4 regions of the Pseudoduganella albidiflava genome follow, and region 1 is predicted to be linked to each of the others. Evidence: predicted binding sites of a transcription regulator. Region 1 holds the regulator's gene; each other region holds the start of a gene.

What was found. Region 1 encodes FNR, which switches genes on or off when oxygen is low (the NO sensors DNR and NnrR bind a similar motif). Its sites were predicted from a motif close to TTGATNNNNATCAA; they were not measured.
Positions count from the first base shown of each region.
Region 2: the regulator FNR is predicted to act here: its motif matches at 2,714-2,727, upstream of EYF70_RS25155 (isocitrate lyase).
Region 3: the regulator FNR is predicted to act here: its motif matches at 4,849-4,862, upstream of oxc (oxalyl-CoA decarboxylase).
Region 4: the regulator FNR is predicted to act here: its motif matches at 2,474-2,487, upstream of EYF70_RS30415 (OmpW/AlkL family protein).

Region 1 covers NZ_CP036401.1:7,014,591-7,021,791, forward strand. The annotation lists gene EYF70_RS29185 (response regulator) at 1-1,973, opposite strand, end outside; gene fnr (fumarate/nitrate reduction transcriptional regulator Fnr) at 2,156-2,914, shown strand; gene EYF70_RS29195 (FixH family protein) at 3,065-3,571, opposite strand; gene ccoG (cytochrome c oxidase accessory protein CcoG) at 3,582-4,967, opposite strand; gene ccoP (cytochrome-c oxidase, cbb3-type subunit III) at 4,999-5,925, opposite strand; gene EYF70_RS29210 (cbb3-type cytochrome oxidase subunit 3) at 5,918-6,094, opposite strand; gene ccoO (cytochrome-c oxidase, cbb3-type subunit II) at 6,099-6,725, opposite strand; gene ccoN (cytochrome-c oxidase, cbb3-type subunit I) at 6,737-7,201, opposite strand, start outside.
Region 2 covers NZ_CP036401.1:6,034,024-6,041,224, forward strand. The annotation lists gene EYF70_RS25140 (hypothetical protein) at 1-535, opposite strand, end outside; gene EYF70_RS25145 (TerD family protein) at 607-1,194, opposite strand; gene EYF70_RS25150 (toxic anion resistance protein) at 1,264-2,409, opposite strand; gene EYF70_RS25155 (isocitrate lyase) at 2,900-4,483, shown strand; gene EYF70_RS25160 (hypothetical protein) at 4,513-4,800, shown strand; gene gdhA (NADP-specific glutamate dehydrogenase) at 4,863-6,206, shown strand; gene EYF70_RS31270 (hypothetical protein) at 6,684-7,201, shown strand, end outside.
Region 3 covers NZ_CP036401.1:6,254,381-6,261,581, reverse strand. The annotation lists gene EYF70_RS26040 (hypothetical protein) at 1-147, shown strand, start outside; gene oxlT (oxalate/formate MFS antiporter) at 482-1,837, shown strand; gene EYF70_RS26030 (fumarylacetoacetate hydrolase family protein) at 1,941-2,708, shown strand; gene EYF70_RS26025 (2-dehydropantoate 2-reductase) at 2,725-3,741, shown strand; gene EYF70_RS31195 (hypothetical protein) at 3,810-3,959, opposite strand; gene EYF70_RS26020 (Crp/Fnr family transcriptional regulator) at 4,195-4,803, opposite strand; gene oxc (oxalyl-CoA decarboxylase) at 4,962-6,668, shown strand; gene frc (formyl-CoA transferase) at 6,764-7,201, shown strand, end outside.
Region 4 covers NZ_CP036401.1:7,305,873-7,313,073, reverse strand. The annotation lists gene EYF70_RS30425 (xanthine dehydrogenase family protein molybdopterin-binding subunit) at 1-1,896, opposite strand, end outside; gene EYF70_RS30420 ((2Fe-2S)-binding protein) at 1,893-2,393, opposite strand; gene EYF70_RS30415 (OmpW/AlkL family protein) at 2,553-3,176, shown strand; gene EYF70_RS30410 (DUF2244 domain-containing protein) at 3,385-3,846, opposite strand; gene EYF70_RS30405 (hybrid sensor histidine kinase/response regulator) at 3,937-5,142, opposite strand; gene EYF70_RS30400 (chemotaxis protein CheB) at 5,178-5,786, opposite strand; gene EYF70_RS30395 (CheR family methyltransferase) at 5,850-6,683, opposite strand; gene EYF70_RS30390 (response regulator) at 6,695-7,201, opposite strand, start outside.

The DNA of each region.
Region 1 (7,201 bases):
CACCCCCAGGTGCGGATCAGGCGGCCGATCAGGTTGCGGCTGGTGGCATTGTCGTCCGCCACCAGCACGGCGAGATGGCCGGCGGCCGGCTTGCGCGGCGCCTCCAGCCGCGGCAGCACGCCGAATGGCAGCGTGAACCAGAAGCGGCTGCCCTTGCCCGGTTCGCTCTCGACATGGATTTCCCCGCCCATCAGTTCGATCAGCCGGCGCGTGATGGCCAACCCCAGCCCCGTGCCGCCGAAGCGGCGTGTGATGCTTTCGTCGGCCTGCGTGAACGCCTGGAACAGGTGCGACAGCTGTTCCGGGTTCATGCCCATGCCCGTGTCGCGCACTTCGAAGCCCAGCACCGCGTCGGCCTCTCCGCCGCCGTGCTCCACCAGGCTCACCTCGACCACGACCTCGCCGTGCGCGGTGAACTTGATCGCGTTGCCGGCCAGGTTCACCAGTACCTGTTGCAGCCGCAGCGCATCGCCCCGCAGCAGCCGCGGCACTTCTGGGTCGACCACGATGGCCAGCTCCAGTTCCTTTTCGCCGGCGTTCATCGTCATCGTCGTGGCCAGGGTGCTCATCGATTCGTCCAGGTCGAATTCGACGGGCGACAATTCCATCCGCTGCGCCTCGATCTTGGAAAAATCCAGCACGTCGTTCAGGATGCCCAGCAGCGAATCGCCGGCGGTGCGGATCATGTGCAGGTACTTGCGCTGCTGCGGCGCCAGGTCGGTGTTCTGCAGCAGTTGCGCCATGCCCAGCACGGCATTCATCGGCGTGCGGATCTCGTGGCTCATGTTGGCGACGAAATCGCTCTTGGCGCGGTTGGCCGCCTCGGCCCGGTCGCGTGCCCGTTCCAGCTCGGCGGCGCGGGTTTCCAGCTCGGCCATCAGGTCGCGGGCGTGGGCGTCGGCCGCCTCGCGTTCGCGCATCAGGTCGTTGAAGGCCCCGGTCAGCTCGCCGATCTCGTCGCGCGACGTGACCGGCAGCGGGGCGAAGTGCCCCGGCGTGCCGCGCAAGGTGCCGATCGCATCGCGCAGCCGCATCAGCGGCGACATCAGCCGCAGCGTGATAAAGGTGATGACGGCCGCGGTGACGAGCGAAGCCAGCGTGCCCCACAGCGCAAGCCGCACCAGCAGGTCGTCGAACGGCTCGAACGCTTCCTCGGCAGGCAGGTTGGCGATCAGGATCCATGGGACGGTCTTCAGGCGCTTGTAGCTGAGCAGCGCGCGCACGCCGCGGCCGTCGGTGCTGATCGTGGTGCCTTCGAACCCTCCGCGGATCGCCAGCACGGTGGCGGCATAGCCTTCCTGGCCGCGTGGCTTCAGCAGGCGGGCAGGGTCCGGGTGCACCACGTAGACCGATGGTTCGTAGCCGGTGACGATGTAGTAGTAACCGGTGCGGCCCACCTTGGCCGTGCGCAGGTGGCCCAGCAGGTTGTTCTTGTACAGGCGCAGCACGCCGATCAGCACGCAGGCCACCTCGCCTTCCTCGCTGAGCACGGGGGCGACCATCTGCACGACAGGTTGCCGGTTCGCCCTGCCGATCACCGGTTCCGCGATCAGGGGCGCCTTTTCCTGCATGACCCGCTGGAAGTACGCGCGGTCCGTGACGCTGACGCCGGGGCGGCCCGGCAGCGCGGGGATATCGGCCACGATGGTGCCGGCCGGGCTGACGACGATGATGTCATCGAACAGGCGAAGGACGGCGCGGTAGTCGTAGTGGGCACGCAGCGCGGGCGGATCGGCGCAGATGTCGCCGGGCTGCCAGCGTGCCGATTCGGCAACGATGTCACGCAGCAGCGTCATCTTTTCATCCACCTCGAGCGCGGTGCGCGCGATCAGCGCATCCTGCTGGGCAAACAGCACGCGCGTGAAATCCTCCTGCATGCGCCGGGCCTGCAGCACGGTGACCAGCGCGATCATCACGATGCACGTGACGGTCGTCGCCAGCGCGACTTTCGCTTTGATACCAAGCGGACGCATTGTCTCCCCCGCCCCGATGTTGTCGGGACACTATGCGCCGCTTCCCCGCTGGCGCACTGTGCGGAAGGGCACGCAAGCTGCAAGTTGCGCGGTTGCCCGGACAGCGGGATCGAGGCGGGATCGAGGCGGGATCAAGTACACTGGAGGTCAACCGACAATGGACGATGACATCGGACCCGACAATGATGCATGAGCTGCCATCCCTGACCCTGCCCGGCGCCACGATCGAGATCCTCAAGGCACGCTGCTCGACCTGCAGCATGCACCAGCTGTGCCTGCCGATGGGGCTGGACATGGGCGACATGGACAAGCTGGACAAGATCATCGGCCGCCGCCGCAAGGTGCAGAAGGGCGAGAACCTGTTCCGTATCGGCGAGCCGTTCACGAACCTGTACGCGATCCGGCTCGGCCATTTCAAGACTTACCAGATCAACGCCAACGGCGAAGAACAGGTGACGGGCTTCCAGATGGGCGGCGAACTGCTGGGCATGGACGCCATCAGCACCGACAGGCACTATTGCAGCGCGCTGGCGCTGGAAGACAGCGAGGTCTGCGAGATCCCCTTCGCCAGCCTGGAACAGCTGCTGGTGGACATGCCCACGCTGCTGCGCCACTTCCACCGCATGATGAGCCAGGAAATCACGCGCGAGCAAAGCGTGATGCTATTGCTGGGCAATATGCAGGCGACACAGCGCTTCGCCGCCTTCCTCGTCAACCTGGCTTCGCGCTACGAGGCGCGCGGCTACTCGAGCACCGAGTTCCAGCTGCGCATGTCGCGCGAGGATATCGGCAACTACCTGGGGCTGACGATCGAGAGCATCAGCCGGCTGCTGAACAAGTTCAAGAAGCAGGGCTTGCTGATGGTGGCGAACCGGGAGGTCAAGGTGCTCGACCTGCCCCGGCTGAAGGCAATCACGGCGGGGACCGAGACCTGCGCGTGATGCCGCTTAGATAAGCCCACCCCAAGTGCAAATGCCGGGGTCAGACCCCACGGGTCTGACCCCAGTCCTTCGCCTTTGGGGTGAATGCATGCGCTTCCACCGGTATTCGCCGGCCAACCGATGCAGCTTGATGCAGCAGCGGCGCCTGCTTTATTCCGAAGCCGCCAGCGTCAATTCACGCTCCACCGGCCACTGCCACTGCCCCTCCAGGCGCCAGGTGCGCCGCTCGTCTTCCACCAGCACGGTCCAGCGGCTGCGTTCGAGCAGCGGCAGCGGCACGGCGAAGCTGCCGCCGGCATCGGGCCGCACCAGGAGCCGCAAGTCCTTCTCCGGCTGGGTGGCGTGCGCCAGGTGCACGTGCAAGGGCCCGGGCAGCGGCGCGCTGGCCGATAGCCGGCCGTGCAATACCCCGTGCGCGGCATCGTAGCGCAGGGCGGCGGCGGCATGCAGCGCGGCGGCGGTGCGGTCGCGCCGCAAATCCTGGTTGATCGCCTTGCCCCGCTTGTAATAGTCGCCCACCACCAGCGCGTCCTGCTGCGCGAAGGCCAGCCAGCCGGTATAGAAGCCGGCCACCAGCACGGCGGCCGGGCCGGCCATCAGGAGCCAAGGCCAGCGCTCGCGGTACCAGGGCGTGGCGGACATCGTCATCGCTTGCATGGTCATCTCCTCAGCGCGGCACGATGAAGACCGCGGGTTCTTCGACGGCCAGGCGCGCATCGTCCAGCGCCGTCAGCGTGAATGTGATCGGGTTCGAGCCGGTCTTGCCCGCGCCCCGCAGTGCCTCCCCTGGCACGCGCACCCGCACCGGCACGGCGCGCGTTTCGGTGGCGGCCAGTGCCACCACGTCGTCCGTCGCCAGCGCCAGGCCGGGCAGCCCGGCGGCCGCGATCCGGTAGCGGTGCGGCTGCTCCGAGGTGTTCATGATCTGCAGCCGGTACACGTTCTCGATCGCGCCGCCGTCCACTTCGCGGCCCATCGAACCGCGGTCGCGGATCACGTCCATCTTCAGCGGCGTGCGGGTGGCCAGCGCGAAGCCGACCGCCAGCGTGATGGCCAGCAGCGCCGCGCCGTACGCCAGCACGCGCGGGCGCAGTGCCCGCTGGCGGATCTCTGCCGGCGCCAGGTTCGCCGTCATGGCCCGGTCGGTGCTGTAGCGAATCAGGCCGCGCGGCTGGCCGACCTTGTCCATTACGCTGTTACACGCGTCCACGCAGGCGGCGCAGCCGATGCATTCGTACTGCAGGCCGTTGCGGATGTCGATACCGGCCGGGCAGACCTGCACGCACATCGTGCAATCGATGCAGGCGCCGCCCGTGGCCTTCTTGCCGCGCGGTTCACCGCGCCCCGTGTCGTAGGTGATGATCAGCGTGTCGCGGTCGAACATCGCGCTCTGGAAGCGGGCGTACGGGCACATGTACTTGCACACCTGCTCGCGCAGCCAGCCCGCGTTGCCGTACGTGGCGAAGCCGTAGAACAGCACCCAGAACCATTCCCACGGCCCCAGCGCCAGCGTGGCGATTCCGGTGCCCAGTTCGCGCACCGGGGTGAAGTAGCCGACGAAGGTGAAGCCGGTCCACAGCGCCACGGCGCCCCAGGCGAGGTGCTTGGCGACGCGCTTGCCGAACTTGCGGGCGGACGGGCCTTGCCGGTCCAGCGCGATGCGGGCGGCGCGCGACCCTTCGATCCTGCGCTCGATCCACAGGAAGATCGAGGTATAGACCGTCTGCGGGCAGGCGAAGCCGCACCACACGCGGCCCGCCACCGCCGTCACCAGGAACAGCCCCCAGGCGCAGATGATCAGCAGCGCCGCGAGGTAGATGAAATCCTGCGGCCACAGCACCAGGCCGAACAGGTAGAACTTGCGCGTGCCCAGGTCGAACAGCACGGCCTGGCGGCCGTTCCACACGAGCCATGGCGTGCCGTAGTAGGCCAGTTGCGTGAGCCACAGGCACAGCCAGCGCAGGCGCGCATAGCGGCCATCCGTTTCGCGCGGATGGATCGGCTGGCGCTTTTCATACATCCGGATCACCTGTTCCGGCACGGGGGCGTTCATGGCAGTCTCACTTCGTTTCATCTGGCTTGTTTCATCTCGTGTCGTTGGACAGGCCCCATACGTACGCCGACAGCACGTGCACCTTGCCTTCGCCGAGGAAGTCGCCGAAGGCGGGCATCGTGTTGTCGCGGCCCTTGCGGATGGTTTCCATGATCGTGTCGGCGCTGCCGCCGTACAGCCAGGTCTTGTCGGCCAGGTTCGGCGCGCCGAGCGCCTGGTTGCCGGTACCACCGGCGCCATGGCAGGCCAGGCAGGCGGTGAACTTGCCCTTGCCGAACACGCTCTTGATCGGATCGGCCGCGTTGCTGCCGGAAAGGCTCAGCACATAATGCGCGACGTTCTCGACATCCTTGTCGGAACCGATGGCCACGCCCATCGGCGGCATCACGCCATGGCGGCCCTGCATGATGGTCTGCTTGATCGCCTCGGGCGCGCCACCGTGCAGCCAGTCCCTGTCCGCCAGGTTCGGAAAGCCCTTGTTGCCGCGCGCATCCGAGCCGTGGCACTGCGCGCAGTAGGTGAGGAACAGCCGCTCGCCCATCGCGCGCGCCTGCGGATCGGCCGCCACCGCCTTCAGGTCTTGCCGGCGGTACTTGTCGAACAGCGGGCCATAGGCCTCGTCGGCTTTCGCCAGTTCCTGCTGGTACTGGCCGGCCGAGCGCCATCCCAGCTTGCCGGCGTAGGTGCCCAGGCCGGGGTACAGGAACAGGTAGGCGGCGCCGAACACGATCGTCAGGTAGAACAGCCACATCCACCAGCGCGGCATCGGCGTGTTCAGTTCCGTCAGGTCGTCGTCCCAGACGTGACCTGTCGTTCCGACCCCCTTGCCCGCGGCCGCATCCGCGGCGGACACCTTGTGCACGGACTGCGTGTACAGCAGCACGCCGCAGCCCAGGATACCCAGCACCGTCAGCACGGCGATGTACAGGTTCCAGAATTCGCTGGTGAAATCAGACATCGCGCTTCTCCTCGTGCCGCACTTCTTCCATGAACGGTAACTGCGCGGCCTGCGCGAAATCCTGTTGCTTGCGGGTGGACCAGGCCCACGCGCAGATGCCGGCGAAGGTGATGAACGAGACCACCGTCATCACACTGCTGGCGCTGTCGAAAATGTGTTCGATGCTCATGGCGTCAGTTCCTTGATTTGATCAGCGTGCCGAGGCCCTGCAGGTAGGCGATCAGCGCGTCTTCTTCCGTCTTGTCCGCCAGTTCGGCGGGTGCGGCCGCGATTTCGGCCTCCGTGTAGCCGTCGCCCAGGCGCTGCAGCGCGCGCAGCTTCGGCACGATGTCCTGCGGGACCAGCCTTGTTTCGGCCAGCCATGGATAGCCGGGCATGTTCGATTCCGGCACCACGTCGCGCGGGTTGCGCAGGTGGGTGCGGTGCCATTCGTCGCTGTAGCGGGTGCCCACCCGGGCCAGGTCGGGGCCGGTGCGCTTCGAGCCCCACTGGAACGGGCGGTCGAACACGAACTCGCCGGCCACCGAGTAGTGGCCATAGCGTTCGGTCTCGGCGCGGAACGGGCGCACCATCTGCGAATGGCAGGCATAGCAGCCTTCGCGCACGTAAATGTCGCGGCCCGCCAGGCGCAACGGCGAATAGTGCGTGAGGCCGGCCACGGGTTCGGTGGTCGATTTCTGGAAGAACAGCGGCACGATCTCGACGGCGCCGCCGACCGATACCACCAGCGTCACCAGCGCGATCAGCAGCCAGGGATTCTTTTCGATCCACTCGTGGGAGAATTTCGTTGAAGATGTCATGTTGTTTTTCCTCAGGCGGCTTTCAGTTGCGGGATGGCGGCCACCGGCACCTCGCGGCCGCGCAGCGTCATCCACGTGTTCCAGGCCATGATCACCATGCCGGCCAGGTACAGCGTGCCGCCGGCGAAACGCACCACGTAGTACGGGTAGGTGGCTTTCACGCTTTCGACGAAGGTATAGGTGAGCGTGCCGTCCGGGTTCACGGCGCGCCACATCAGGCCCTGCATCACGCCGGCGATCCACATCGCGGCGATGTACAGCACCACGCCGATGGTGGCTACCCAGAAGTGCACGTCCACCAGGCTGGTGCTGTACATCTTCGTCCGACCGGCCAGGCGCGGCAGCAGGTAGTAGATCGAGCCCATCGTGATGAAGCCCACCCAGCCCAGCGCGCCGCCATGCACGTGGGCGATGCCCCAGTCGGTGTAGTGGGACAGCGAGTTGATGGTCTTGATCGACATCATCGGGCCCTCGAA
Region 2 (7,201 bases), 980 kb from region 1:
GGCGGCGGAACAGCTTGCCGAACATGCCCGGCGTGGCCCGGGTGCTCTCGAGCGCTTCGTCCAGCAGCGCGGGCACGCCCATCCGGGAAAACGCCAGGACCAGCTCGGTAATAGGCTGGAGCAGCGCGGCCTGCCCCATCAGCGGCCCTTCCGCCCACTCGGTCACCAGTGACAGCCTGACCGGCAGGAGGCGGCGGAACAGCGCGGCCAGGCGCTGTTCCGAGTGCTCGAACAATGCCGGGAAGCTGACCCGGGCGGTTGCCAGGGCATCGCGCACCGCGGGATGATCCTCGCTCTCGAACAGCGCCCTGGCCACGGCGTTAGGGATCACGCCAGTGGGTGCAACTGTCGCGGGAAGTTCGTCGAACGACAGCGCCTTGGGCGCCCCGCCCCTTGCCGCCGGCGCAGCGGGTTGCGCGGGTTCCTGCGCGTCGCCGAAGTCGAATGCCCGCGGCACGGCGGGACCGCCGGCCGGCTGGGCGGGAGGCTCCGGCTCCTCGCCGAAATCGAATGCCCTGGGCTTCTGGTGTGTCATCGGTCACTCGGCATCGGGAACCATCGGCTTCGCCCGCCACAAGGCGTTGCGGCGGGAAGGCGCGACCGTCTTCAGACGGTGCCGCCGAGCTTGCGGATGAAGGTTGCCAGGTTCAGCTTGAAACCGGCGCCGACGGCCTGGAAACGCCATTCGCCATCCTTGCGGTACAGCGAACCGAACTGCAAGGCGGTCTTGTCCGAATAGTCTTCGTCCAGGTCGTATTGCGCGATGATTTCGCCGGTATCGTCGTTGTACACCTTCACGTAGGCGTCGTTCACGCGGCCAAAGGTCTGCTTGCGCGCCTCGGCATCGTGGATCGTGACCACGATCGGCATCTCCACAACGCCCGGTTCCACCCTGGCCAGGTCGACGGTGATGACCTCGTCGTCGCCATCCTTGTCGCCCGTGCGGTTGTCGCCGGAGTGCACCACGGCGCCATCCGGGGACTTCGTGTGATTGTAGTAAACGAAGTGGGCATTGCTGAGCATGACCGGGTGGTCGTCCGCGTTCTTCCCGCACAGGAATACTGACGAATCGAGATCGAATGCCTGGCCTTCGGCTGCGTTGACCTTCCAGCCGAGACCGATACGAACACGCTTCAAGCCCGGCGCGGCTTTTTCGAGATTGATGCGATGGCCAGTTTCGAGCATCGTCGACATGGGCTTTCCTTATATGGTGAAAAGAATATTTTCGCTGGAATGCGCAGCCGGATCAATGGCCGCTGCCGGTCATTGCACGCCCGCCTGCGCGCCTGGCGAAAAGCGCGTGATCAGTTCGCGCTCGAGCTCCTGCAGTTTCGGCAGCTCGTCCTTGCGGCGCTGCTGGCCTTCGTTCGATATCTGTTCGAGCTTGTCGAACGCGGACACCAGCTGCGCCTGCACATGCTGGGCGGTTTCCAGGCTGACCAGGGAACGCTGTTTCGCGCGGGCCACCGTTTCGGTATTTTCCAGCAGCATGTCGGCCTGGGCGCGGAATGCCGCGTCGGTGGCATCGTAGGCGGCGTTGGCGACCGCCGCGCTCTGCTTGGCTTCCAGCTGCAACAGGTAGAGCGAGAAGACGTTGCGCCACGCTGGAATGGACACGTTGACGATATCCGTGAACGTGTCCGTCAGCGCGCGGGCATTGTCCTGCGACAGGCGGATCTGCGGCACCATCTGCGTGGCCATCAGCATGGCGCGGCGCAGGTCGTCGATGCGCTTTTCCAGGCGTTCGAGACGGCGCCTGAGCTCGGTGGCCTGCTGCGCCTCGAAAGCGTTGGCCGCCGTGCCCTGCTGCGCGACCGCCTGCCGCAGCTGGACCGCCCAGCCCTCGCCCTTCTTCACGTCGGCATCCAGGCCCTGGTAATAGCTTTCCAGGCCCTTGTACATCTCGTCGAAATCCTGGATGCGCCCCCTGTGCACATTGGCATGGCGCGTCATCTCCGCCACCAGCGTATCCATGCGCGACTCGACCACCTGGTATTGCGACAGCATTTTTTCCTTGACCGAGCCGAACATGTTCGTGACGCGCGACAGCAGGCCGCCCGAGCGCAGCCTGGCCGGATCCAGGCCCTTGGACGTGGCGATCAGTTCGTTCAACTGTGTGCCGAACACATCGGCATCCGACGCCCGCACGGTGCCGAGCAGCTTGGCCGACACCTTCGCCACTCCGGCGCCGGTGGAGCCACCCAGGCTCTCGATGGCCTTGTCATCGATACCGGAGAGATCGACACGGATCACCGGCGCGGCGCTCGCCTCGGGGCGCGCCGCGGGCAGATTGTCCGACGGGCGGGAAGGGTCGAGCAGCGGTGGGAACGCGGGAGCGGAGGCGGAGGCGGGGGCCACGGGCAGCGCGGATGCCGCGTTCGCTTCCTCGTCGGAAAACAGCGGTTTCATAAATTTCCTTCAGGTTGGAGTGACAACATTCACAGCTTACACCGGACCATCCGGCTGGGCGAGCATCGCCATGCGGCCACGGCGGGTTTCCAGGTGGTATCGCGGCCAGGGCTGGTCTCGACGGCAGTCGGGTAAGCGCCCTGTTCCAATCGACCTGGCCCGGATCTTGAATGTGACGCTGCGGTTCCTGCAGCTGAAAATCCATTTCACAATGTGGATTCCAGCCAGACGGGAAACGGCCGGGTCATTTCATTTACTGATTTTTCATGCCGCATCATGAAAAACTTACGATAACCCATTGTTTTTGATCGAAATAAATTCACTCATGTGTCTTATATAAGAGTAGACGCGACCCGGCCAGAAGGTCTATTCTGTGTACATGGAGACGCGCTTGATTCACCGCCTTCCAAAGCAGGCGGTGAACCGGCGCAACGCACAACGACACGACTTTCGATCCGCTTACTCTTACTACTTCTACCGGGAGATTCACATGTCACAGTACCAAGACGATATCCAAGCCATCGCCACCCTCAAGGACAAGGAAGGCAGCGCATGGAATGCCATCAACCCCGAGTCCGCCGCACGGATGCGCGCCCAGAACCGGTTCAAGACCGGCCTCGATATCGCCCGGTACACGGCCGCGATCATGCGCGCCGACATGGCGAACTACGACGCCGATTCCTCGAAGTACACCCAGTCGCTGGGCTGCTGGCACGGCTTCATCGGCCAGCAAAAAATGATCTCGATCAAGAAGCACTTCCAGAGCACCGAGCGCCGCTACTTGTACCTCTCCGGCTGGATGATCGCCGCCCTGCGCTCCGAGTTCGGTCCGCTGCCTGACCAGTCGATGCATGAAAAGACCGCCGTCGCCGGCCTGATCCGCGAGCTGTACACCTTCCTGCGCCAGGCCGATGCGCGCGAACTGGGCGGCCTGTTCCGCCAGCTGGACGCCGCCCCCGAAGGCCCTGCCCGGCAAGCGATCCAGGACCAGATCGACAACCACGTGACGCACGTGGTGCCCATCATCGCCGACATCGACGCCGGTTTCGGCAACGCCGAAGCAACCTACCTGATGGCCAAGCAGATGATCGAGGCGGGCGCCTGCTGCATCCAGATCGAGAACCAGGTTTCCGATGAAAAGCAGTGCGGCCACCAGGATGGCAAGGTCACGGTTCCGCATGAAGACTTCCTCGCCAAGATCCGCGCGGTGCGCTACGCCTTCCTGGAACTGGGCGTGGATGACGGCCTGATCGTTGCGCGTACCGACTCGCTGGGTGCCGGCCTGACCAAGCAGATCGCCTTCACCCGCGAGCCGGGCGACCTGGGCGACCAGTACAATTCCTTCCTGGATGCGGACGAAGTGACGGTCGATTCGATCGCCAACGGCGATGTCGTGATCAAGCGCGATGGCAAGCTGGTGCGGCCGAAGCGCTTGCCGAGCAACCTGTTCCAGTTCCGTCCGGGCACCGGCGAAGCGCGTTGCGTACTCGATTGCATCACCTCGCTGCAAAACGGCGCCGACCTGCTGTGGATCGAGACCGAAAAACCGCATATCGCCCAGATCGGCGGCATGGTGAAGGAAATCCGCAAGGTGATTCCCAACGCCAAGCTGGTGTACAACAACAGCCCGTCCTTCAACTGGACCCTGAACTTCCGCCAGCAAGCCTATGACGCCATGAAGGAAGCAGGCAAGGATGTGTCCGCTTACGAGCGTTCGCAACTGATGAGCGTGGAATACGACGGCACCGAACTGGCGCTCGCCGCGGACGAAAAGATCCGCACGTTCCAGGCCGACGCTGCCCGCGAAGCCGGTATCTTCCACCACCTGATCACGCTGCCGACCTACCATACGGCCGCACTGTCGACCGACAACCTGGCGAAGGAATACTTCGGCGAGCAAGGCATGCTGGGTTACGTGGCCGGCGTCCAGCGCAAGGAAATCCGCCAGGGCATCGCCTGCGTCAAGCACCAGAACATGTCGGGTTCGGACATCGGCGACGACCACAAGGAATACTTCAGCGGCGAAGCTGCGCTGAAGGCATCCGGCAAGCACAACACGATGAACCAGTTCTGATTGAGCCGAACGGCTTGCAGGCCACAAGCTTGCAGGCCAGCCAGCGGTCCTGGGAAAACGCCACTCGAACAGCGGTTCGGGTGGCGTTTTTTATTGCCGTGTCTTCGCAGCGGGAGCTGATTACCGCGTCCGCCGCGGTCCCGCTTTTTTCACCTCCCCGCACCGGCGCCACCTTGGCATCCGGCACGCCAAGCAATCAATTTCATGATTCGACGCCTGCCGCCCACTTAAATTTTGCAATCGACGCTTTTGCCGAAGCATCTTTATTTGTTATGATCGAATTGCTATGCACGACTTTGGTGCGCAATGCACCGTAATGATGCATATCCGCTCTCCGCCGTCTCTCCCGCAGCGACGCCTTTCGTTCTTTGGGATTCACATGAAATACGCATCCGTACACCAGTTCCTGCAGCACGTCGCCGACCGCAATCCTGGCCAGCCTGAATTCCTGCAGGCCGTTACCGAAGTGATGGAAAGCCTGTGGCCCTTCATCGAAGCACACCCGAAATATGCCGAGCAGGGTTTGCTGGACCGCCTGGTCGAACCCGAGCGGGTCGTGATGTTCCGCGTCTCCTGGGTCGACGACCATGGCCAGGTGCAGGTCAATCGCGGCTACCGCATCCAGCACAGCATGGCCATCGGCCCGTACAAAGGTGGCCTGCGCTTCCACCCGTCGGTCACCCTGTCCGTGCTGAAGTTCCTGGCCTTCGAGCAGACCTTCAAGAATGCGCTGACGACGCTGCCGATGGGCGGCGGCAAGGGCGGCTCCGACTTCGACCCGAAAGGCAAGAGCCCCGGTGAGGTGATGCGCTTCTGCCAGGCCTTCGTGAGCGAACTGTTCCGCCACGTGGGCTCGGACACCGACGTTCCCGCCGGCGACATCGGCGTGGGCGGCCGCGAAGTCGGCTACATGGCCGGCATGATGAAAAAGCTCAGCAACCGCGCCGACTGCGTGTTCACCGGCAAGGGCCTGAGCTTCGGCGGCTCGCTGATCCGCCCGGAGGCGACCGGCTACGGCACGGTCTACTTCGCGGACGAGATGCTGAAAACGCGCGGCCGTTCCTTCGAAGGCTTGCGGGTCAGCGTCTCCGGCTCGGGCAACGTGGCGCAATACGCGGTGGAAAAGGCGATGGAGCTGGGCGCCAGGGTCATCACCGTATCGGATTCGAGCGGCACCGTGATCGACGAGGAAGGCTTCACGCCTGAAAAGCTGGCGATCCTGATGGAAGTGAAGAACCATCACTATGGCCGCGTCAGCGACTACGCGGAACGCACCGGCAGCCGCTTCGAAGCGGGCGTACGGCCATGGCACATCCCGGTGGACGTCGCCCTCCCCTGCGCGACGCAGAACGAACTGGATGCGGACGATGCCGCCACGCTGATCCGGAACTGCGTGCTGTGCGTGGCGGAAGGCGCCAACATGCCTTCCACCATCGAGGCGGCGAAAGCCTTCGAGGCCGCCGGCGTACTGTATGCGCCGGGCAAGGCCAGCAATGCCGGCGGCGTCGCCACGTCCGGACTGGAAATGAGCCAGAACGCCGAGCGCATCAGCTGGCCGCGCGAGGAAGTGGATGGCCGCCTGCTGCAGATCATGCAGGGCATCCACGCGGCCTGCCTGAAGTACGGCGCCCGGCCGGACGGCAGCGTCAGCTACGTGGATGGCGCGAACATCGCGGGCTTCGTCAAGGTAGCCGATGCGATGCTGGCGCAAGGCGTGATCTGAGCGACGCGGTAATCAGGGGTTGAACATCACCTGCTACTAACCCCTTACATACACACGCTACCCTCGGGTAGCGTTTTTTTTGTTAATCTCGATATCGCCGCAAGCGCATGCATCTTGCGCAATCAAGCTATTGCAATTAAAAATACAGATGCCTAAATTAGGTACCGCCGACAAACCAACCGCAACGTACTTGCTACTAATTTGCAAGTAAAAAATCGTCTTGGCAGCCCATCTTGAAAGTTACGATAGACAAATATTACTGCAAACATGCGTACGGATCGATAGCGACGCGCATGTACCAAACGTGTAAAACGAAAATTGCCGCAATATCGAACCTAAAGCTCTAGCAAGTCTATCAGATAATAGCAGCGACCAAATTAAGCTCGCCTTATATCAGTAGCAGCACCGGATAAGCTCATGAAAGAATTGATTCGTATAGTTTGAACATGCATTTCGCAACCTTGCCACCAAAGAAAAATGCCGAAAATTATAAGCTCGAGAATACCAGCTCCCAAATCCTGGGACGAGTTTGAGGACATTACGTTATCAGCCTCCAAGCTTCGCTGGGGACATTCCGCTTTTTTCCGACATGGACGCCCCGGTCAACAGCAGCATGGCGTGGATATCTTTGGTGAGGATGAAATGCACAGGACAATCGGAATCCAGTGCAAGAATACTATGGCTACTCTGTCAGAGAAAACATTATTGACAGAGATAGAAAACGCAGAAACTTTTTATCCTCCACTCACGGCTCTGTACATTGCCACTTCCACTGACCGAGACAGCAAACTACAGGAGCGCGCACGGATCATCTCATTCGAACGAATATCCCAGAAGAAATTCCCCGTACATATACTTTTCTGGAATGATGTCACAGGAGATTTAGCCAAAAACGAAGTCGAATTCATGAAGTACTTTGGAGACTTCTTCGTTCACACAGAGAAAAATGTAGCCGGCGATGACAATGATCGGCGTACATTTTCAGTTGATGAGAT
Region 3 (7,201 bases), 760 kb from region 1:
CTGCTCACTGTCTACGACGCCGACTTCCTGGTGGCGGCGATCCTGGCCACCAAGGAGCGCTGCGAGGCGCAATGCCTGGCGGCCGGCGGCGACCTGGCCGTGGCGATGGACTGGCGCGAGCTGCGCCAGCCGCAGATCGGCATCTGAATCCTGGTTGCCGAAGCGTGCGCGATTACCACTACTCGAAACGATTTTTTGATTCTTAACCGCGGTCAAGGATATGCGAAAACCGTTCTTCCACAATCGTCCCATCTGTTGAACTTCAAATAAGGGATCGAGGCCACGCGGCACCAGCCGGAGGCCGCGGTCAACAAAAGGTTCCAGAGTCTTTCGGCAGGACCCAACAGGAGACAAGACCATGAGCAACCCACTGCACCGCAACATCGCCCGCCACCGCCTGCGAAGTTCCAGCTCCCCGCCAGGAGCGACGCCACGAACAGCGGTATCCGAACAGCGCTGAATAATAGATGGGAGACATTGCATGAAAACCGACGCACCGAAAGCAATCGAAAGGCCAGCATCGTTCCGCTGGATGCAACTGATCATGGGTATCGTCTGCATGGCCATGATCGCCAACCTGCAGTATGGCTGGACCCTGTTCGTCAATCCGCTCGCCGAGGCGCACGGCTGGACCAAGGCATCGATCCAGGTGGCCTTCACGATCTTCATCCTGACCGAAACCTGGCTGGTGCCGGTCGAGGGCTGGGCCGTGGACAAGTGGGGCCCCCGCCCCGTGGTGCTGTTCGGTGGCCTGCTGTGCGCCATCGGCTGGGTGATGAACTCGTATGCCGACACCCTGGCCGTGCTGTACATCGCCGCGGCGATCAGCGGCATCGGTGCCGGCGCCGTCTACGGCACCTGCGTGGGCCAGTCACTGAAATGGTTCCCGGACCGCCGCGGCCTGGCTGCGGGCCTGACCGCCGCCGGCTTCGGCGCCGGCTCGGCCGCCACCATCATCCCGATCTCGAACATGATCGCGGAGCGCGGCTACCAGGACACGTTCCTGTACTTCGGCATCGGCCAGGGCGCGATCGTGATCCTGCTGGCGCTGATGATGGTGCGTCCGCCCCACACGGCGAGCAAGGCCATCAAGAAGAAGATCAACCCGAACGTGCTGCAGACAACGGCCGACTTCAAGCCTTCGCAGATGGTGCGTACCCCGGTGTTCTGGGTGATGTACACGATGTTCGTGCTGGTCGCCGCCGGCGGCCTGATGGCCACCGCGCAAATGGGGCCGATCGCAACCGACTTCGAGATCGATGGCGTGAAGTTCAACATCATGGGCATGGTCCTGCCGGCACTGACCTTCGCCCTGGCGATCGACCGGGTGCTGAACGGGTTGACGCGGCCATTCTTCGGCTGGGTATCGGACCAGATCGGCCGGGAGAAGACGATGTTCATCGCCTTCGCGCTGGAATCGGTGGGCATCATCCTGCTGTACTACTTCGGCCGCGATCCGATCATGTTCGTCATCCTGACCGGCCTGGTGTTCTTTGCCTGGGGCGAGATCTACAGCCTGTTCCCCGCCACCACGGCCGACACGTTCGGTACCCGCAACGCCGCCGGCAATGCCGGGTTGATGTACACGGCGAAGGGCACGGCATCGATCTTCGTGCCGATCTCCAGCATCATCACGGCCATGACGGGCAGCTGGGAAGCCGTCTTCTTCGTCGGCTGCGGCATGAATGCGGTGGCTGCCATCATGGCCTGGTGGGTGCTGCGGCCGATGCGCAAGCGCTTCATCGAAGAGTCGTCCGGCACCGTCAGCGTGCAGGATGACGAGAAGCTGATGACCGGCAGCGCCGGCACCACGACCGCATCGCCGCTGCCGAACTGACCGGCAACCCCGCGGCAATGCCGCGGCATCCCCCCGGCAAGTCCGCATGCACCGCGCGTGCATGCGGACTGCCCACGCCCTACTGTTCCTGACGAGGCTCCCCATGATCCAGCACTGGATACGTTTCACGCATCTCGACACCTTGCGCTTCGGCACGCTCGAGGGCGACAAGATCCGCGTTTTCAAGGGCGACATGTTCGATGCGCCGCAGCGCACGGACATCGCCATCCACCTGGCCGAGGTGCAGCTGTGCACGCCCGTCGTGCCGGGCAAGGTGCTGGCGATGTGGAACAATTTCCATGCGCTGGGCAAGAAGCTGGGGCTGCCGCCGCCGGAAGAACCGTTGTACCTGATGAAGCCGCCCACCTCGTACCTGGCGCCGGGCGGCACGATCCGCAAGCCGCGCGGCGACGGCAAGGTAGCCTTCGAAGGCGAGCTGGCGATCGTGATCGGCCGCAGCTGCAGCGGCGTGTCCGTGGAGAACGCGCCCGACCATATCTTCGGCTACACCTGCGCCAACGACGTGACCGTGAGCGAGATCATCGGGCGCGATCCCACATTCCCGCAATGGGTGCGCGCCAAGGGCTTCGACACCTTCTGCCCGTTCGGCCCCGTCGTCGCCACCGGGCTCGATCCGGCGATGCTGGTGGTGCGCACCATCCTGAACGGCGAGGTGCGGCAGGACTATCCCGTCAACGACATGGTGTTCTCCGCGGCCGAGCTGGTCAGCCGCGTGTCGCAGGACATGACTTTGGAACCGGGCGACCTGCTGCTGTGCGGCACGTCGGTCGGCGTGGGCTCGATGCGTCCGGGCAGCACCGTCGTGGTGGAGATCGACGGCATCGGCAGGCTCACCAACCGTTTCGAGTAAACCCAGGGAGCAGATGATGAAGATCGCAGTGATCGGAGCGGGAGCAATCGGTGGACTGGTGGGGGCGCGGCTGGCGCTGGCGGGCGAGGATGTGACGTTCATCGTGCGCGGCGCGAACCTGGAAGCCCTGCGCAACCGGGGCATCAGGCTGATCGAGGCCGACGGGCAGGTGCGGATCGCCGCGCAGGTGCGCGCCACCGACGACTACGAGGCCGCGGGCCCGCAGGACGTGGTCATCGTGGCGCTGAAGGCGCACCAGGTGGCCGACGTCGCTGGCCGCATCGGTGCGCTGTTCGGCCCGGAGACCGTGGTGGTGACCATGCAGAACGGCATCCCGTTCTGGTACTTCCATCGCCACGGCGGCGAATTCGACGGGCGGCCGGTGCTCAGCGTCGATCCCGCCGGGCAGCTGGCGCAGGCCATCCCGCCGGCGCGCATCCTCGGCTGCGTGGTCTATCCGGCGGCGGAGCTGGTGTCGCCCGGCGTGATCCGCCACATCGAGGGCAGCCGGTTTCCGCTGGGCGAACTCGATGGCAGCACGAGCGAGCGGGCCGGCAGGGTTGGCGCCTGCTTCGAGCATGCGGGCCTGAAGGCACCGGTGCTGGAGAATATCCGCGCCGAGATCTGGCTGAAGCTGTGGGGCAACCTCAGCTTCAATCCGATCAGCGCGCTGGCGCATTCCACGCTGGTGGACATTTGCCAGCACCCGCTGGCGCGCGGCCTGGCCGCTAGCATGATGCGCGAGGCCGAAGCGGTGGCGGCCAAGCTGGGCATCGCCTTCCGCGTCACGCTGGACCGCCGTATCGAAGGCGCGGAAAAGATCGGCAAGCACAAGACGTCGATGCTGCAGGATGTCGAAGCAGGGCGGGGACCGGAGATCGACGCGCTGGTGGGCTCGGTGATCGAACTGGCGCGCATGACGGGCACGGCGACGCCGCACATCGATTCCGCGTACGCTCTGGTGAAGCTGCTGGAGCAGTCGATGGCCGAGGCGCGCGGCGGCGTGCGGCTGCACAAGGCGGTGGCGGCCTGACGGCGCCAGGCCCGGACGAAAAAAAACCGGGACAGCGCATCGTCCCGGTTTTCGTGACCCCTCGAGCCTTACAGGCCCCAGGTGTAGGCCGCTTCTTCGCGGTCCTGCTGCTGGTCGCTCAGCTTGTCGCGCCATTCCAGCTGGAAGAACTGGGCGATCAGGCCTGCGAGGGAGAAGTCGTTGTTCTGTTGCTTTGCGGTATCAGTGAGGCCGTTCATTTTGCTGCTCCTTGAATGGTTGAAAGCGTGTATGCCTTTGATTATAAAGGCGGTACACCCCCGGTCCAATTGACGGCAGCCATAACGGTCATTCAATGTGTGAATGACTGTCTATGAAAACGCGCTCAAAAATCAGGCAAATTTATTTAGTGAGTGTCGGTAGGAAACTGTTGTTTTCGTTCGCTGCCTGGGGTAACCGGACAGTGAGCCCAGGCATGGTTTCCGCGCTGCATGCCTAGATCTTGCCCTGGTGCTTCAGCCGGCTCAGCGTCTCGGGCGACAGGTTCAGGTAGTACGCCAGCTCCTTCTTCGGCAGCCGCTCGAACATGTCCGGAAACTTGCGCATGAAGCGGTGCACGCGGCCGGGCGCATCGAGCAGGTGCAGCGTGATCGTGTGGGCCATGATGCCGCTCATCAGGTTCATCACCTCGTACTCGAACGCCTGCTTCACCGTGCTGTGGCTCTGCAGGAAATCCACCCACTGCGACAGCGGCATGCTGGCCACCCGCGCCTTCGTCATGCACACGATGCTGTACGGCGTCGGCGTCTTCAGGCACCACGCGGCATAGCTGGTTTCGATGTCGCGCTCGGAGGAGAAGCGCAGGATCATTTCCTTCGCCTCGTGGTTAGTGACCAGCCGCTTGAGGATGCCGTCCAGGATGAAGTACTGCTGCATGTCGTACACGCCCTGGTTCAGGAGCAGGTCGCCCTTCTGGTGATTGGTCACCGTCAGGTATGGCTCCAGGGCGGCCATTTCGCTGTCGCGCATTTCCTTGAGAACGATGTTCTGTTTCAGCTGTGCGCGAATGATGTTGCGTTCGGGGTGATTTGCGATGAGCGTCATGTGCAACCGGCCAACATACACGAGATTGTCATCATGCGGTGAATCTTGACCGCGGTCAATGATTCAAATCAGAGCCGCTGGCTATGATGGTTCCAGGGCGAATCGGCTGGCCAGGTCGCCTGAACCGACGGGCACCCCGACAATAAATGGAGACAACCATGACCCACAATGTATCGGTAGAAGTCACCGACGGCTTCCACCTGGTGATCGATGCGCTGAAACACAACGACATCGATACGATCTTCGGCCTGGTCGGGATACCGATCACCGATCTCGCCCGCCTGGCGCAGGCCGAAGGCATGCGCTTCATCGGCTTCCGGCACGAGCAGAACGCGGGCAACGCGGCCGCCATCGCCGGCTACATGACGAAGAAGCCGGGCATCTGCCTGACCGTGTCGGCACCGGGCTTCCTGAACGGGCTGACCGCGTTGGCCAACGCCACCACCAACTGCTTCCCGATGATCCTGATCTCCGGTTCCAGCGAACGGGAAATCGTCGACCTGCAGCAGGGCGACTACGAGGAGATGGACCAGCTGAACGTGGCGCGCCCGCACTGCAAGGCAGCGTTCCGCGTGCTCAAGGCCGAAGACATCGGCATCGGCATCGCGCGGGCCATCCGCGCCGCCGTCTCCGGCCGCCCCGGCGGCGTGTACCTCGACCTGCCGGCGCAACTGCTGGCGCAGACGATCGAGGCCGGCCACGCCCAGCGCTCGCTGGTCAAGGTGATCGATGCCGCGCCACGGCAGCTGCCGGCGCCCGAGTCGGTGGAGCGCGCGCTGGCACTGCTGAAGGGCGCGAAGAAGCCGCTGATCCTGCTCGGCAAGGGGGCCGCCTATGCGCAGGCCGATGCCGACATTCGCGCCTTCGTCGAACGCACCGGCATTCCCTACCTGCCGATGTCGATGGCCAAGGGCCTGCTGCCCGACACGCATGCGCAGTCGGCGTCCGCGGCGCGCTCGTTCGTGCTGGCCGAGGCCGATGTGGTGGTGCTGGTCGGCGCGCGCCTGAACTGGCTGCTGGCGCACGGCAAGGGCAAGACCTGGGGCAAGCCGAAGCAGTTCGTGCAGATCGATATCGCGCCGACGGAAATGGACAGCAACGTGGCGATCGCCGCGCCGCTGGTCGGCGACATCGGTTCCTGCGTGGGCGCGCTGCTGGCGGGGCTCGATGGCGCCGGCATCGACAAGCCGGATGAAGAATGGCTCGGCGCGATCGCCCAGCGCAAGGAACAGAACACGGCGAAGATGGCCGCGCTGCTGGACAGGAACCCGGTACCGATGAATTTCCACAGCGCGCTGCGTTCGATCCGCGACGTGCTGAAGGAGTACCCGGACATCAACCTGGTCAACGAAGGCGCCAACACGCTCGACTTCGCGCGCAGCATCATCGACCAGTACCAGCCGCGCAAGCGTTTCGATTCGGGCACCTGGGGCATCATGGGCATCGGCATGGGCTTCGCGATCGGCGCGGCGGTCACCAGCGGCAAGCCGGTGGTGGCGGTGGAAGGCGACAGCGCCTTCGGCTTCTCCGGCATGGAGCTGGAGACGATCTGCCGCTACGAGCTGCCCGTCACCACCATCGTGTTCAACAACAACGGCGTGTACCGCGGTACGGACGTGAACCCGACCGGCGGCAAGGACGTGGCGCCCACCGTATTCGTCAAGAATGCCCGCTACGACAAGATGATCGAGGCGTTCGGCGGCATCGGCTACCACGCCACCACGCCGGAAGAACTGGCGCGGGCACTTTCGGAGGCGATCGCCGCCGGCAAGCCTGCGCTGATCAACGCCGTCATCGATGAAACGGCCGGCACCGAAAGCGGGCGCCTGACGAACCTGAATCCGCAAAGCGCCGCGAAAAAGTAAATCCACACCTGTGATTTTCCACGACGCCGGCATCACCAATGCCGGCGCGGGGCCCCGCTACGACTGAACAAAGACCTCAACAAGGAGACTGCACCATGAGCAAGCCACTGGAAGGCATCAAGATCATCGACTTCACCCACGTCCAGGCCGGCCCCGCCTGCACCCAGATGCTGGCCTGGTTCGGCGCCGACGTGATCAAGGTGGAGCGGCCGGGCGCGGGCGACGTTACCCGTTCGCAGCTGCGCGACATTCCCGGCGTCGATGCGCTGTACTTCACCATGTTGAACAGTAACAAGCGCTCGCTGACGCTCGACACCAAGACCGCCGAGGGCAAGGAGATCCTGACGAAGCTGATCAAGGAATCCGACGTGCTGGTGGAGAACTTCGGTCCCGGCGCGCTGGACCGGATGGGTTTCACATGGGAGCATATCCGCGAGCTGAACCCCGGCATGATCGTGGCGTCGGTGAAAGGCTTCAGCGACGGCCACCATTACGAGGACCTGAAGGTGTACGAGAACGTGGCGCAGTGCGCC
Region 4 (7,201 bases), 290 kb from region 1:
CGCTTCGATCTGCTGCGGGTTCACGGCGTGGCCCGGGTCCGTGGCCGCCACGATGCGGTGGATCTTCAGCTTGCCGTCCTTGTCCACCGAGACTTCGGCGCAGGCGGCCACGTAGCTGCCGAAGCCATGGGTTTGCGCCAGCCCGCGGTAGACGCCTTTCTTCGGTTTCTTTTGCCAGCCGATCCGCTCGGCCACCGCGTTCAGCACGGCCAGGTGCTTCGGGCTGTCCTTCATCAGCTTCCGGCGCAATGCCAGCGGGTCCTGCTTCGTGGCGTGCGCGATCTCGTCGATGAAGCATTCCAGGTAGATGGCGTTCTGGTTCAGGTTGACGCCGCGCCAGAAGCCCGGCGGCACCGGCGGGTTGCGCATCGCATGGTCGACCAGCAGGTTCGGCACCGTGTAGCCGATCGACGCGTCCGTGCCCGGCGCATTCAGCCCCTGGAACACGGCGCCATCCTTGCCGTTCTTCACATTGCCGGGGAACAGGGCCGCCACGATCGACTGGCCCGAGATGCGCATGTGCAGCGCCGTGAGGTTGCCCTGCTTGTCCAGCCCGGCCGTCAGCTTGCACTGCGTGACCGGGTGGTAGCGGCCGTGCAGCATGTCTTCCTCGCGGGTCCAGATCAGCTTGACCGGCGTACCGGGCATCTCCCTGGCGATCTGCACCGTCTGGCGCACCCAGTCATGCACCGCGCCGCGCCGGCCGAAGCCGCCGCCCAGGTGGATCTTGTAAACGTCGCACTTGTCCTGCGGCAGGCCGGCCGCTTCGGATGCGGCAGCCAGCGCCGCTTCGCCGTTCTGCGTGGGCGTCCACACCTCGCAGCGCTCCGGCGTCCAGCGCGCGGTGGCATTCATGGTCTCCATCGTTGCGTGGTTCTGGTGCGGATACGAATACACGGCCTCGATGCGCCGCGCCGCGCCGGCCAGCGCCGCCTTCGCATCGCCGTTCGCATTGCCCACCGCCGCTTCCGGCGCATCCAGCCCGGCCTTCAGCGTGGCCGCCACGTCCTTGCTGGACAGGCTGGCGTTGGGGCCCTTGTCCCACTCGATCGGCAGCGCGTCGAGCGCGGTCTTGGCACGCCACCAGGTATCGGCCACCACGGCCACGGCGGAGTCGCCCACCTGCAGCACCTTCTTCACGCCCGGCTTGTCCTTGATCGCATCGGCATTGAAGCTTTTCACCTTGCCGCCGAATACCGGGCAATCCTTGATCGCCGCGTTCAGCATGCCGGGCATCGTCAAATCCATGCCGTAGACCTGCTTGCCGGTGGTCTTGTCGACCGTGTCCAGGCGCGCGAGGCGCTTGCCGGCGATCTTCCAGTCTTTCGGGTCCTTGACCGCGATGTCCTTGGGCGCTTCCAGCTTGCCGGCCGCCTCGGCCACCTTGCCGTACGTGACGGTGCGGCCGCTCGGTGCATGCGTGATCACGCTGCTTGCGGCGCTGCACTCGCTGGCCGGCACGCCCCACTGCGCGGCCGCCGCCTGCACCAGCATCATGCGCGCGGCGGCGCCGCCCTTGCGCACGTACTCATGCGAGCCGCGCACGCCATTGCTGCCCCCGGTCGAGAAGCTGCCCCATACGCGCTGGCGGGCCAGGTTCGCTCCCGGTGTCGGGTATTCCGTGGTGACCTTGCTCCAGTCGGCGTCCAGCTCTTCGGCCACCAGTTGCGCCAGGCCGGTCAGGGTGCCCTGCCCCATCTCGGAGCGGGCGATGCGGATGATGATCGTGTCGTCCGGTTTCACGACCACCCAGGCGTTGACTTCCGGCGACTGCGCGGCCCGTGCCTGCGCGGCGAACGGGATGTGGAAGGCGACGACGAGGCCGGCGGACTGGCCCAGGAAGCGGCGGCGCGCCGGGCTGGCAGGGCTGGCGAGGCGGGTGTCGATGGCGCTCATGCCTTGCTCCCTTCGCGGTGTTCGATGGCCAGGCCGGCGCTCTTCGGATCGCCGCCGCGCGCCACCACGTGGATCGCCTTGCGCACCCGGTTATAGGTGCCGCAGCGGCAGATGTTGGTCATCGCCATGTCGATGTCGGCATCGGTGGGCCTGGGTTTTTCCTTCAGCAGCGCGGTGGCGGCCATGATCATGCCGCTCTGGCAAAAGCCGCATTGCGGCACGTCCAGCGCGGCCCAGGCTTTCTGCACCGGGTGCGAGCCATCCGGCGACAGGCCTTCGATGGTGACGATCTTCATCTGCTCCGTCACGGTGGACACGGGCCGCACGCAGCTGCGCATCGCTTCGCCATCGATGTGCACGGTGCAGGCGCCGCACTGGGCAATGCCGCAGCCGTACTTGGTGCCGGTCAGGCCGAGCTGCTCGCGCAGCACCCACAACAGCGGTGTATCGTCTTCCGCCTGGAATTCGCGGACCTGTCCGTTGACGTTCAGCTTCATGTCTGTTCTCCTGAAGAGGTTGGGTGCGCAGCGGAAATATATTACTTGGTTTTTACCTATCTGTATTCGTTCCGGCAATTTTGACTTGTATCAAAGTTTTTACAGATGAGCTTCCCTACACTGGCGCCGCCATCACAGTGAAAACAAAGAGGAAGCATCATGAAAAAAGCCATTCTCGGCATCATCGCCATCACGGCCGCCATGCTCGCCAGCCCGGCCATCGCCCAATCGCGGGACACGTCGGCAAACTGGCTGGTGCGCGCCCGCGCCGTGCACATCGATCCGTCCGACAAATCCAGCCCGGTTGCCGGCAGCGGCGCGGCCGATCGCATCGGTGTCGAAAGCAGGACAATTCCCGAACTCGACATTGCCTACTTTTTCACGCCGCACTTCGCGGCCGAACTGGTGCTCACCTGGCCGCAGAAGCACGAGGTGTATCTCGACGGGCAGGCCATCGGCACCTTCAGGCACCTGCCGCCCACGCTGCTGGCGCAGTACCACTTCACCCCGGATAGCACCGTGAGCCCCTATGTGGGCCTGGGCCTCAACTGGACCACCTTCTCGAAGAACAGGCTGCTGGACGGCCAGGGCAGCCTGGAGCACGACAGCATCGGCCTGGCGGCGCAGGCCGGCATCGACTTCAAGCTCGACCGGAACTGGTCGCTGAACGTGGATGTGAAGAAGGTGCGGCTGCGCAGCGATGTGCTGATCGGCGGCGTGAAAGCCAGCAAGGTCAAGGTCGACCCGGTGCTGTTCGGCGCCGGCATCGGCTACCGCTTCTGAGAAGGCGCTGAGGAGGCGAATACAGCGTTTCAACCTGGCGTATCTCCAAGCCTTTGCCTGCCCCCGGTTCGCCAGCGGCAGGTTTTTTTACAGATATCTGGGACGAAAATCGAGTTTCCTCAAACCGGGGTCAGACCCCGGTTTTTGGCAATAATTTCCTGAAAACGGGGTCTGACCCCGGTTGTGGGAAATACGGGGTCAGGGATGCTTATTGCGCGAGCTGTTCGCGCAATTCCCGCGCCAGCGCGCGCCGCGCTTCCTCGGGCAGCCAGGTGCCGACGTCGACGGTAACGCCGCGCGCGACGAGCCGGATCGGGTCGCGCCGCCGTTGCGGCGCTTCGATGCGCACCCAGCAGGGGTCGAGCTGGATGGTGGAGGCGCGGCCGCCGCGCACCTTTTCCACGAACAGCATGTCATGCTCGTGGACGATGCGGTCGCAATCGGTGGCATGCCGGCTGTAGACGATAAAGGCGGCGGTGACGGCGATCATTTCCAGCACGGAAAATACCAGCACGTACCAGGCGCCCTGCAGCGTGAAGAACAGGCCCACGCCCAGCGACAGCCCGAGCAGCGCGGCCCACACGGCCACGGTCTGGCGCGGCGTCAGCGAACAGTTGCGCCGTACCAGCCATTCCCGCCTGTCGCCATCGATGGGCCAATCGCGTTTCACCGTGCGCCCTCCTTCGCCATGCATTGTACGAAAGGCGGTAAAAGGCGTCAGCACGAAAGAACCGGCGGCGCGGTCGCCTCGGGAAATCGTTCAGGCCGGCCGTTCCTCGCGCGGCAGCACCAGCGTGAACACGGAGCCCTCGCCCGGCCGGCTGGCCACCGTCAGCGTGCCGTGGTGCGCCTCGGCGAGTTGCCGCGAGATGTACAGCCCCAGGCCCAGGCCGGACGGCACGCCATTGCCGGCGCCCCGCTCGTAGGGCAGGAAGATACGGGCCTGCATCGCCTCGTCGATGCCGGCACCCTGGTCGATCACGTCGATGCGGGCCTCGGTTTCGGTGGCCGAGAGGCGGATGCGCACCGGCTTGCCACCGCCGTAGCGCAGCCCGTTGGTCAGCAGGTTGACGATCACCTGCTCGATGCGGAACTCGTCCCACCAGCCGCTCACGGTGTCGGGCGCGTCCAGCTCGAACGTGGTGCCGGCGTCCTGCGCCTGGCGCGCCAGGTCGCCCGTGAGCCGGCGCAGCATGGCCTGCAGCTCGGTCCAGGCGGGGCGGATCGACAGCACGCCGCTGCGGATGCGCGATACGTCCAGCATGTCGTCGATCAGGCGGATCATCGCCTGGATCTGGCGGCCGTCGCCCTCCACCATCTTTTCCAGCGCTTCCTTGCCGAACGCTTCGAGGTTGCCCCGTTCGAGCTGCATCTTGCGCATCTGCGTACCCAGGAACAGCGTGTTCAGCGGCGTCCTCAGTTCGTGCGCCACCATCGACATGAATTCGTCGCGCATGCGCAGCGCGTAGCGCAGTTCTTCCTGGGCGGCGCGCAGTTCGTTCATCGTGGCATGCTGTTCCTCGACGCGGCGGCGGATCTCCATCCGCTGGCAATGCAGGTCGACGAACACGTTGACCTTGCTGCGCACGGCGTCCGGATCGAGCGGCTTGTAGAGGAAATCGACGGCGCCCGTTTCATAGCCCTTGAACGCGTAATTGAGTTCCTTGCCGGCCGCGCTGACGAACACGATCGGGATATGGCGGGTCTTGTCCGTGCCGCGCATCAGTTCGGCCAGCTCGAAGCCATCCATGCCCGGCATCTGCACGTCCAGGATGGCCAGCGCGAAGTCGTGTTCGAGCAGCAGCGCCAGCGCCTCTTCGCCGGACATGGCCTGGTACACGGCGCGGTTGTCGGCCCGGATGATGGCGTTCAGGGCCCGCAGGTTCTCCGGCAAGTCGTCGACGATCAGGAGCTTCGTCACGCTACCGGTGCCCCTCTCCGCGGGGATTCCAACCGAGCTGCTCATCAATCCCATGCTGCACTCCTTGTTGGGCACACTATTCATTGCTCTTTCTCCATCGACAGTTGCAGCAGCCTGCGGATATCGCGTAGCGGCAGCACCAGGTCCGGCGTGCGCAGCCGGATCGCTTCGTTCGGCATCACGCTCACTTGCGCTTCCGCCGGGTCCTGCACCACCGTCAGCCCGCCCGCCGCGCCGATCGCGGCCAGGCCCGCGGCGCCATCCTGGTTGGCGCCGGTGAGCAGGATGCCCATCAACCGCGGGCCGTACACGTCGGCCGCCGTTTCCATCGTGATGTCGATCGCTGGCCGGGCAAAATGCACCGGCGGTTCGAGGCTCAGCGAGAACACCCGGTCGGCCTCGATCGACAGGTGGTAATCGGCCGGCGCGAAATACAGCGTACCGGCCTTCGGTTCCCCCTTGTCCGCCGCTTCTTCCACCCGCATGGCCAGGCGCTGGCTGAACACTTCCACCAGCTGGTTCGGGCGCGCCCGCATCACGTGCAGCACCGTCAGCACCGGGTAGGGAAACTCGCGTGGCAGCCCGGGCAGGATCTCGATCAGCGCATTGACGCCGCCGGCGGAAGCGCCGATGACGATCGCTTCGAAGCGGCGTCCCGCCAGTGCCAGCGCGAGGACATCATCAGCCATTGCTGCCGTCATCCATTGGTTCCGTCAACCATTCGTGCCGTCATCCATTCTGGGCGCCGTCCATTACAGTTTCCTGAACAGCCGCTCGCGCTTGACGACCGGTTCGAACAGCGGACCATAGGCGGAAAAGTCGATGCTTTCCTTGCTGCCCAGGCCCAGGAAGCCGCGCCGGCACAGCGACTCGTGGAACAGGCCCAGCGCGCGCTCCTGCAGCTTCTTCTTAAAGTAGATCATCACGTTGCGGCAACTGATGAACTGCGTTTCCGCGAACACCGCGTCGGTGGCCAGGCTATGGTCCGCGAACGTCACGTTCTCCGCCAGCGAACGGTCGAACAAGGCGGCATTGTACGCCGCCGTGTAGTAATCCGAAAAGGCGCGCCGCCCGCCGGCGGCCTGGTAGTTTTCCGTGTAGGCGCGCATGTTCTCCAGCGGGAAAACCCCTTTCTTGGCCTTTTCCAGCGACTGCGGATTGATGTCGGTGGCGTAGATGATACTGCGTTCCAGCAGGCCTTCTTCCTTCAGCAGGATCGCCAGCGAAAACACTTCCTCGCCGGTGCTGCAGCCGGCCACCCAGATCTTCAGCGACGGATAGGTGGACAGCACCGGCATCACGTGCTCGCGCAGCGCGGCGAAGTAGGTGGGGTCGCGGAACATCTCCGTGACCGGGATCGTGAGGTACTGCAGCAGCTCGGAAAACGCGGCCGGCTCATGCAGCACGCGCGATTGCAGCTGCGAGATCGTGGCGCAGTTCATCTCGCGCATCGCATGGAGCACGCGCCGCTTCTGCGATGCCCCGGTGTAGTCGCGGAAGTCGTAGCTGTACTTCAGGTAGATCGTCTCCATCAGCATTTTCAGCTCGATGTCGGTATCGCTCTGAGGTGGGCGGACTGGCTGCATCGGCGTCATCCTCAGATGCGGTCCAGCGCAGGCATCCACACCCGCAGCAGCGAGTACAGGCGCGACAGGTCGATCGGCTTGGCCAGGTAATCGTTGGCGCCGGCGGCCAGGCACTGCTCCTGGTCATCCTTCATCGCCTTGGCCGTGATGGCGATGATCGGCAGGCGGTTCCAGCGGCCATCGGCGCGGATGCGGCGGGTGGCTTCCAGCCCGTCCATGCCCGGCATCATCACGTCCATCAGCACCAGGTCGATGTCCTGCACCTGGTCGAGTTTTTCCAGCGCCTCGAAGCCGTTGCGGCCGATCTCCACGATCGCGCCCTTGTGCTCCAGCGCCGAGGTGAGCGCGAAGATGTTGCGCACGTCGTCATCCACCAGCAGGATGCGGCGGCCTTCGAACACCCGGTCGCGCGAGCGCACCGTCTTCAGCATGGTCTGGCGCTCGGACGACAGCTCGGACTCCACCTTGTGCAGGAACAGCGTCACCTCGTCCAGCAGGCGCTCCGGCGAGCGGGCGCC